Regions from separate parts of the Peribacillus sedimenti genome, predicted to be linked through region 1. Evidence: riboswitches for the same ligand, from Rfam matches in the RefSeq annotation. Region 1 holds a riboswitch; each other region holds the start of a gene.

Evidence for each region. A riboswitch is a leader RNA that binds a small molecule or an ion and turns the genes downstream of it on or off. The one in region 1 is predicted to bind thiamine pyrophosphate.
Region 2: another riboswitch for thiamine pyrophosphate. It lies ahead of V1500_RS16675 (3-oxoacyl-ACP reductase); the one in region 1 lies ahead of thiW (energy coupling factor transporter S component ThiW).
Region 3: another riboswitch for thiamine pyrophosphate. It lies ahead of thiC (phosphomethylpyrimidine synthase ThiC); the one in region 1 lies ahead of thiW (energy coupling factor transporter S component ThiW).
Region 4: another riboswitch for thiamine pyrophosphate. It lies ahead of thiT (energy-coupled thiamine transporter ThiT); the one in region 1 lies ahead of thiW (energy coupling factor transporter S component ThiW).

Annotation. Positions count from the first base shown of each region.
Region 1 is NZ_CP143547.1:1,724,698-1,726,900, reverse strand. Features, by position in the region: gene V1500_RS08510 (tetratricopeptide repeat protein) at 1-411, shown strand, start outside; gene V1500_RS08505 (hypothetical protein) at 497-772, shown strand; TPP riboswitch at 1,143-1,248, shown strand; gene thiW (energy coupling factor transporter S component ThiW) at 1,400-1,921, shown strand; gene thiD (bifunctional hydroxymethylpyrimidine kinase/phosphomethylpyrimidine kinase) at 1,890-2,203, shown strand, end outside.
Region 2 is NZ_CP143547.1:3,383,345-3,385,547, forward strand. Features, by position in the region: gene V1500_RS16665 (sensor histidine kinase) at 1-96, opposite strand, end outside; gene V1500_RS16670 (response regulator transcription factor) at 86-760, opposite strand; TPP riboswitch at 1,049-1,157, shown strand; gene V1500_RS16675 (3-oxoacyl-ACP reductase) at 1,232-1,993, shown strand; gene V1500_RS16680 (M20 family metallopeptidase) at 2,071-2,203, opposite strand, start outside.
Region 3 is NZ_CP143547.1:3,181,051-3,183,253, forward strand. Features, by position in the region: TPP riboswitch at 697-811, shown strand; gene thiC (phosphomethylpyrimidine synthase ThiC) at 949-2,203, shown strand, end outside.
Region 4 is NZ_CP143547.1:986,062-988,264, forward strand. Features, by position in the region: gene V1500_RS05035 (cation diffusion facilitator family transporter) at 1-555, opposite strand, end outside; TPP riboswitch at 698-801, shown strand; gene thiT (energy-coupled thiamine transporter ThiT) at 908-1,492, shown strand; gene V1500_RS05045 (helix-turn-helix transcriptional regulator) at 1,607-2,068, shown strand.

The DNA.
Region 1 (2,203 bases):
ATCGGCTATCTGAAAAGAAAAATGGAACTCTTGGATGATGCTATAGATTATTTTAAGAAAAGCCTCGAATATCAGGAACAGGATAGCTTCCACTCCCTTGTGAGCCTGCACTCTTTGGCGGAAACCTATTACACTAGCGAAGATCATGCAAATGCAAGAGTTGCCTTCAACAAGCTTATGGAGGCCTCGAAGGAAACAGGGAACCAAATATACAGGATGATTTCCACCTTTTATCTCAGCCTTATAAATGGTGAGGAAACTAAAGGATATGACTACCTTGAGAATAAGCTCCTGCCTGTCCTGAAATCCTCAAGTGAATACCGGCAAGAGCTTCATACCTTCTCTTATCTGCTAGCCATGCACCTCCAGAAGACTAGAAGGTTTGAAGATGCAATAAAATATATATCTTAATGAAAAGGGGCAGATTTTATGAAGAAATTCTTGTTGATTTTATCTTTGGCCGTTTTTGCCATTTCAGCAGGAGGTACAGCCGACTTTGCCGGCAATGGTTCGAGCATTGACCATACCACTTCCCGTCCAATTTATCCTCCAGTGTGATGCCCGAAAGGATTGCGACCTCAATCCGAAAAACATTCATGGTGTTTACCTTTCAAACTGGAAAAACAAAAGATATCAAAACAATACAAGAGTTAATGGACGGCTTTATGGCCGTTCTTTTTATGGTGACGCTATGAAAAAAATTCCGTTTATGTTTTTCTATCTTGCTAAAGAAAAACAGCTATGGGGAAAAACAAATAATAATCATCAATGAATTTTACGGACACTAGCCACAGCGAAAAGGCAGCCGCCGCTGGCCCCCGGACGCCATGGTGGCCGACAAGTTTTGAGATTCCAAGGAGAATGGATAAAATAACGGCAAAAAATATGTACAGGCCAATTGTGAACCCGCAAATAAAACTTAAAATATACATGATAAAAGCTGACAAAAAATACCAGTATGCCTCTTTCACTTCGTCCTCCCCCTTTTTGTCATGTTTTTTTATTAAACGATTCTGTCACGAAAAAGTTGCAAAATGCTTGTAAAATTGATCCGGTCATTATGGCGTGGTGCGTTTAGAATTCAAACCTAGAGAGGTTGTTTTTTGCCAGCCCTGTGATATGATAACAATAATTAAATAACCAGCAGTCACTGGGGGAGTCTGTAAAAGGCTGAGATTGAACGAATGTTCTAGACCCTTTGAACCTGAACCGGATCATGCCGGCGGAGGGAAGTGAAGCATTTCGTTCATTCATTTTAGAACCTTATGCCCCGCTTCTTTCACCGAAGCGGGGCTTTTTGCTTTTCCTTCGGCTGCATACTTAATTGCAACTGCTTGCTCCCCTGCCCGGGAAGTGTCTGCTTAAGCCATGCATTAAAACGTTTAAGGAGGAACTCTGAATGGTCCAGATCCTAAAGCTTACTTTGACGGCAATGATTACAGCAGCAACAGCATTGACTTCTTCATTTGTGTATATTCCGGCTGGATTTGTAAAGATTTTTCCGCTCCAGCACTTAGCCAATGTTTTGGCTTCAGTCATGCTCGGCCCGTTTTATGCAGTTGCCCAGGCTTTTATCGTATCAGTTTTAAGGAATATGGCTGGCACCGGTTCAGTATTCGCTTTTCCGGGAAGCATGATCGGTGCTTTTGCCGCCGCCATTCTTTATAGGCAGACGAGGAGCATTGGCTTGGCAGCTGTTGGTGAAATAATCGGCACAGGCATAATCGGTGCCATCGCCTGCTACCCGATCGCTGTCCTGTTTTTGGGGCAAAAAGTAACTCTATTCGGTTTTATTCCCGCTTTCATCTTTAGTTCATTTACAGGAGCGGCCATGGCATTCATGATTTTAAAAATCTTCTTAAAAAACCGTTATTTGGAGGGATTCATTTATGAAAAAAGCATTAACAATCGCAGGCTCTGATTCTGGAGGCGGAGCAGGCATCCAGGCCGATTTAAAGTCATTTTCAGCGAACGGTGTCTTTGGAATGTCGGTAATTACAGCGGTAACCGCCCAAAACACCGTCGAAGTCCGTTCTGTCCAAAATATCGACACTTCCATGATCCGCGACCAGATTGAGGCGGTCTTTGATGACATCCAGGTGGATGCTGTCAAAATCGGAATGCTCAGTACGGCAGAAATCGTAAACACTGTTGCTGAAACACTGGCAAAATACAAGCCCAAACATATTGTTTTAGACCCTGT
Region 2 (2,203 bases), 1.7 Mb from region 1:
GTATGAAAAGGTCAAGCGCCTCTGTGTATCGCTAAAAACGTCCTCTTTTCCCCGTTTGCGCAATTCGTGGAAAAAAGAACGGAAGTCAATTTTCAATTTTATACCCTACCCCTCGTATACTATGAAGCATGTCATATTTCCCCACACTATCCAGTTTTTTTCGAAGCAGTTTCACATGTGCATCTATGGTTTTCATCGATACATCGGAATCATATCCCCAAATCCGATCCATGATGACTTCTCTGGTAAGTACCTGACCTTTATTCTGGACAAGTAAATCCAATAGCTGAAATTCACGGGGGCTAAGCTGGACTGCTTGTTGTGCCCGCCTTAAAACCTGGCTTGACCTGTTTAAAACAATGTCATGAAATTGAGTTTCCTCCTCCAGAATCGGGGCATAATTCCTGCGGGAAAGTGCCCTCAGACGAGCAAGCAATTCATCTATTTCAAAGGGTTTTACTAAATAATCATCCGCCCCTGAATCCAGCCCCGCAATCCGGTCTTCCACAGCATCCTTTGCCGTCAGCATGAGAATAGCACCAGCATATCCCTCTTTCCTTAGCCGCCGGCAAACATCAATTCCATCTCCGTTTGGCATCATCCAGTCAAGGATCAATACATCGTGGTAGCTGGAGACAGCGTAATAATAAGCATCTTCCCCCTCCTTTACCCATTCAGCGTTTATACCTGCTTTTTTCTTCAGCATATAAACGATCAATTCGCCAAGTTTTACATCATCCTCTGCCAAAAGAACATTCATTGGGATAACTCCTTTTCACTATATTTCATTAAAATCCAAAAGCATTTGTATTGCTAGTATTGCTAGTATAGCGTAAAGCTAAGAACAGAATAAAATTAAAGGCGATTGGACCATTCAAAAATAGTCGTGTCAAAAGAAAGACTAATCTTGATAAATTGATTCTAGTAAAGAAAAATGAAAAATAGGTGAAAATCAACTAAATCAATGTGCTCTATTATTTTATTGAGTATAATAGTTCATTTTGTTTTACTTCTATGCAGAGTGTGCTTATGATGAAATAAAGTACATATAAACTACTAGGGGTGCCTAAGTATAGGCTGAGAGAAAAACTGCTGTTTTTTAACCCTTTGGACCTGATCTGGATCATGCCAGCGTAGGAAAGTAGGCTTCTTAAAACAAAGACTAATCTTTGCTGATAAGCCAGGTCCTTTTTGGGATCTGGCTTTTTTGCATTCTGGAGGAGAATAAATGATGAAATTAAGCGAACAAATCGTGTTGGTAACTGGAGGAAGCCGAGGTTTGGGGGCTGAGACTGTAAAAGCGTTTGCCAGGGAAGGTGCAAGAGTCGTAATTAACTATTTTGAAAGCTTTGACAAGGCTGCGGCTCTTCAGCAATCATTAGGAGAAAATGCGATAGCCATAAAGGCTGATATTCGAAATCCTGAAGAGGTGCAGCATATGTTCGAGGAGGCTAAGCGGTTCTTTGGAAACCCCGTTACAACCATTGTCAATAATGCACTTGTCAATTTCCGTTTCGATCCAATCGCTCGGAAAGATGCATCCGCCATTGCCTGGGATGATTACCATTCCCAACTGGAGAGCGCAGTTCGAGGTTCTTTACATACCATTCAGGCTGGACTTGAAGACATGAAGGAAATGGGGTTCGGACGAGTGGTCAATATCGGTACTAACCTGTTCCAAAACCCTGTCGTTCCATATCATGACTACAATACCAGCAAGGCTGCACTCCTAGGCTTTACCCGAAATATGGCCAACGAATTGGGGCAATTTGGCATTACTGTCAATATGGTCTCCGGAGGATTGTTAAAAGCGACTGATGCTAGCAGCGCAACCTCTGCTGAAGTATTCCAGCTCATTGAATCTTCGACGCCTCTCAGGAAGGTAACCGAACCAGCAGAGGTCGCCGATACCATAGTCTTCTTTGCATCTGAGTGGGCAAGGGCCGTCACTGGACAAAATCTGGTCGTGGATGGCGGGCTGGTAATGGATTAACATTACGTCATCCTATTTCCACACTTAAATCGGTAAAAAAAAAGACCCTCTCAATATTCCGAGGGTCTTTCCTTTCCCTATACACTGAATGTTTTTTGGCGCTTGAACTCATCCTTTATTTGCGCTAATAGCCCAGGATTTGTCAACACCTCATACCCTGTTAACGCCATTGCCTTCGCTCCCAAAATCATCGCTTCTCTTCCCTGCTCG
Region 3 (2,203 bases), 1.5 Mb from region 1:
TTTCTCCTTTTTAACATGTAAAGTATATTGTACTAGGCTAAACAACGGAAAGGAGGGAAAACCACTAAGATGAAATATGTGTGGACGGAAAACGCGGTAAACTGGTTTAACCATTTACTTCTTCTTGGTTTAACGAGTATATTCCTGCTTCCATTGTATATATCCAAATGAGAAAATCTGCGGAGTATGCAATTATTTCAGCTGCATTAGTGCTTATAAATATAATGAATGCTAAATAGCTATTTTACTTTTTCCCCTATATCTAACAGATGAGATGGTATACCAAGGGTCAGACACCTTTTTTTAACCAAATTCACTATTTTTGCTGCTTCATCATCACCTTTTTCTGTCCAATAATCCCAATTTTCTTTATTTAAAATATCTGTTAATTAACCTATTAACTCTACGGTTTCGGATATAAAAATTCCTGAATACTCTTAATCGCTGGGTTATAATATAGAATTTTTTAACTTACAATAGCAATATAAATAATATTCTGCCAATATTTTTAAAATTCGGTCAGTTCATAAAGGATTAACTGCGTAAAAAGGATTTGAAAGTATTTCAAGCTAAAGTATAAGAATACTATGTAACATAAGATAGGAAATGTTTACTAATTTAGATATTTATATCACTATTTAATCAAAATTCTTTGCGTTTTCTGAAAACTCATGTATACTGAAATCACAATTTAATAGCAATAACTGGGGGAGTCCAATAAGTTGGGCTGAGAGGGAAACACGTTAAAGTTTCTTGACCCTTTGGACCTGATCTGGATCATGCCAGCGTAGGGAAGTTATATGTATATTTTCATTCAGTATTTACAATTTCTACATATAAGCTGGGTCCGTTTATTAATGGATTCAGCTTTTTCTTTTCTCTTCTGATTTATTACTGCTGGTATGATTCAGATCTCGTCCTTAAAAACCTCAAAAAGGAGAGATATTCATGTCCACCATGGCGTTAAATGAAAAAAACATATCCATCATGTCCAATTTTTCAGGCAGTAAAAAAATTTATGCGGAAGGATCAAGACCAGATATTCAAGTTCCCATGCGTGAAATCGAGTTGAGTCCGACAACCGGTAAATATTGTGAAGAAGAGAATCCGCCAGTACGTGTCTATGATACAAGCGGCCCTTATACAGATCCTAATTATGAGGTCGATATTGCAAAGGGTCTTCCAGCTCTTCGAAATGCATGGATTCTTGAAAGAGGAGAAGTGGAGGAATATGAAGGCCGTAAAATTAAGCCTGAAGATAATGGTTATATAGCGGAGAATGACCCCCGTGCCAATCATCAATTGTTTCCAGGGTTAAGAAGGAAACCATTACGTGCAAAAAAAGGGAAAAACGTCACCCAGCTCCATTATGCAAAAAAGGGAATCATCACTCCAGAAATGGAATTCATAGCAATAAGGGAAAATATGAAACCCGAGTTTGTTCGCGAAGAAGTCGCAAGAGGCAGAGCGATCATCCCCGCTAATATTAATCATCCAGAATCTGAACCTATGATCATCGGCCGTAATTTTCATGTCAAAATCAATGCCAATATTGGCAATTCAGCCGTTTCATCTTCTATTCATGAAGAGGTTGAAAAAATGACCTGGGCTACACGCTGGGGTGCTGATACAATTATGGATTTATCAACCGGTAAAAACATTCATACAACCAGAGAATGGATTATTCGGAACTCGGCTGTGCCTGTTGGTACCGTTCCCATCTATCAAGCCCTTGAAAAAGTAAATGGAGTGGCTGAAAACCTCACATGGGAAATTTATCGTGATACCTTGATAGAACAAGCCGAACAAGGTGTGGATTACTTTACGATCCATGCTGGTGTCCTGTTGCGGTATGTTCCTCTGACTGCTAAGCGACTAACAGGAATTGTGTCTCGTGGTGGTTCTATATTGGCCCAATGGTGCCTTTATCATCATAAAGAGAACTTTTTATATACTCACTTCGAAGAAATCTGTGAAATCATGAAATGCTATGATGTCGCATTCTCTCTAGGGGATGGTTTACGCCCTGGCTCCATTGCGGATGCAAATGATGAAGCCCAGTTTGCAGAGCTGGAGACTCTGGGAGAGCTGACTAAAATAGCATGGAAACATGATGTACAGGTAATGGTCGAGGGGCCAGGACACGTCCCCTTGCACCTTATTAAGGAAAACATGGATAAGCAATTAGAAATATGCCATGAAG
Region 4 (2,203 bases), 740 kb from region 1:
GACAGCTGCTGCAGAATCAAGCCATCCTACGCCAAATCTACTGCCAACGATCCCTATAAACGCCCCTGCACTTACAAGGGCATCTGCCTTATTATCCTGTGCCACTGCATTGATTGATGCGCTGTTCGTTTTTTTACTCAAATTTACATTATAGCGGTATATGGCATACATGAAAATGGCAGAGAATAAAGCGGTATATGCAGCAGCCATGTCCGGTTTTCCCTGTGAATGGTTAAAGATGGCCTGGAATCCATTATATATTACCTGGATTCCTACAGTTATCATGATAAGCGCCGCCACAAGGGATGCGATCGTTTCAGCCCTTTGATGACCATAAGCATGATTTTCATCGGGAGGACGCCTGGATATTCTTAATCCTATTAGTACTGCCAGGGAAGCGATAATATCAGTAGTATTATTTAATCCGTCAGCCCATAACGCTCTGGAATCGCCAATATGTCCGACTGTTAATTTTAGGGCTGAGAGAAAAATATATGCAGCAATGCTTATATAGGCTCCTTTTTCAGCAGACGCCTGTTTGGTATCATGATTCATTCCGTTACCTCCATGCTGTATTTGAATAAAAGCGGGAACAGGGGACACTTTTGCTTTGCTTTTCATCTGGATCAAAAGCCGGAAATAAGTCTTGAACTTATAACAAACTAGTAGTATATTTTTACCGAGGATAAAAAAATAATACGTCCACAAGGGGAGCCAAAAAAGGCTGAGAGTGAGCGAGTGAGTTCTGACCCTAAGAACCTGTTAGTTAATGCTAGCGTAGGGATGTGGTTTTGGATCAAGCAATACTGGGACTGTCCATTACCGCCCTGGTATTGCTTTTTTTGTTGATAAAAGCTATGCCGGGAGTGCTCCAGAATGCTTCTCTTGAATGGAGAAGGAGGAAATCATGAAAAATAAAACTTTATTTATGGTAGAAGTTGCGGTTTTTGCAGCGCTGGCGTTGCTGCTCGATTGGGTATCAGGAGTCGTTTTTTCAAGGATTTGGCCGCAAGGGGGGTCCGTTTCCATTGCAATGGTTCCCGTATTCCTGATGGCTTATCGCTGGGGTTTGAAAGGGGGCCTGTTGACGGGATTTCTTTTGGGAATGCTCCAAATGGTCCTTACTTACGCTCAGGTTGTCCATCCAGCCCAGGGTTTTCTTGAATACTTCCTTGCATTTACACTCGTAGGAGCGGCAGGCTTGTTTACGAACTCTGTGAATGGCAACCTTGAAGTTGGAAAAAGAACAAAAGCGTACACCTATGCTGTTCTTGGCATTTTCATCGGAAGTTTTCTGCGTTTCTTATGCCATTTTGCCGCGGGAATAATCTTCTGGGGTTCTTATGCTCCAGAGGGACAGCCTGTAGCACTCTATTCGTTAATCTACAACGGCACTTATATGCTTGCGAGCTTCATACTTTCGGCAATAGTAGTCGTTATGTTATATTCTGCTGCAGCAAAAGTTCTACTAAGAAAATCATATCAGTCATAAGCATTATAACCGGTTCCTTGTGGGCCGGTTTTTTGATTTGTATCCAAAATCCGCCGCCTTGAATCCCTGGTCATTTTCAGTGTAAAATTACACTAAAAATGACAGAGGCGGAACATGGATAAACAGACTGTTATAAGCATTATCACGGATAAAATAAAATTGGTAAGAGTAGAAATGGACTATACCCAAGACAAAATGGCGGAAGTTCTCGGGGTTTCTAAGAAAACACTGGTACAAATTGAAAAGGGCCGGTCAACTGCCGGATGGACGGTGATAGTAGCTGTATGTGCCCTTTTTCGGGAGAGTGAGGTCCTGCAGTCGGCATTGGGAGGAGACCCGCTTGAAGTAGCCGAGACGATTGCAAGAGACGGGCTAAACTACCGGAAGGAGAAAACCCTTGGCGGAAAGGTCTGGTGGAAAGTGATTGCGCGGGATCAGAGCTATATCCTGCAGCAAAATATGATTAGCCATCATTTTCGGATACTTGATGAGGACAACTACCGTATATACAGTACCTTCGAAGAAAATGAGGCTAAAGCCAGATTTGAGGAATTGATTGAGGACGAAAAACGATAAGGGTCGTTGAAGCCTTTGGCGATTGGAATAATTTACAATCCCAGAATTGAAAAAATCCGTTTTATTTCATACATATTGTGGAAGGATTGTAAGAGGAACATATTGCACCTGCTTGTTTTTCATAAATTATTCGTC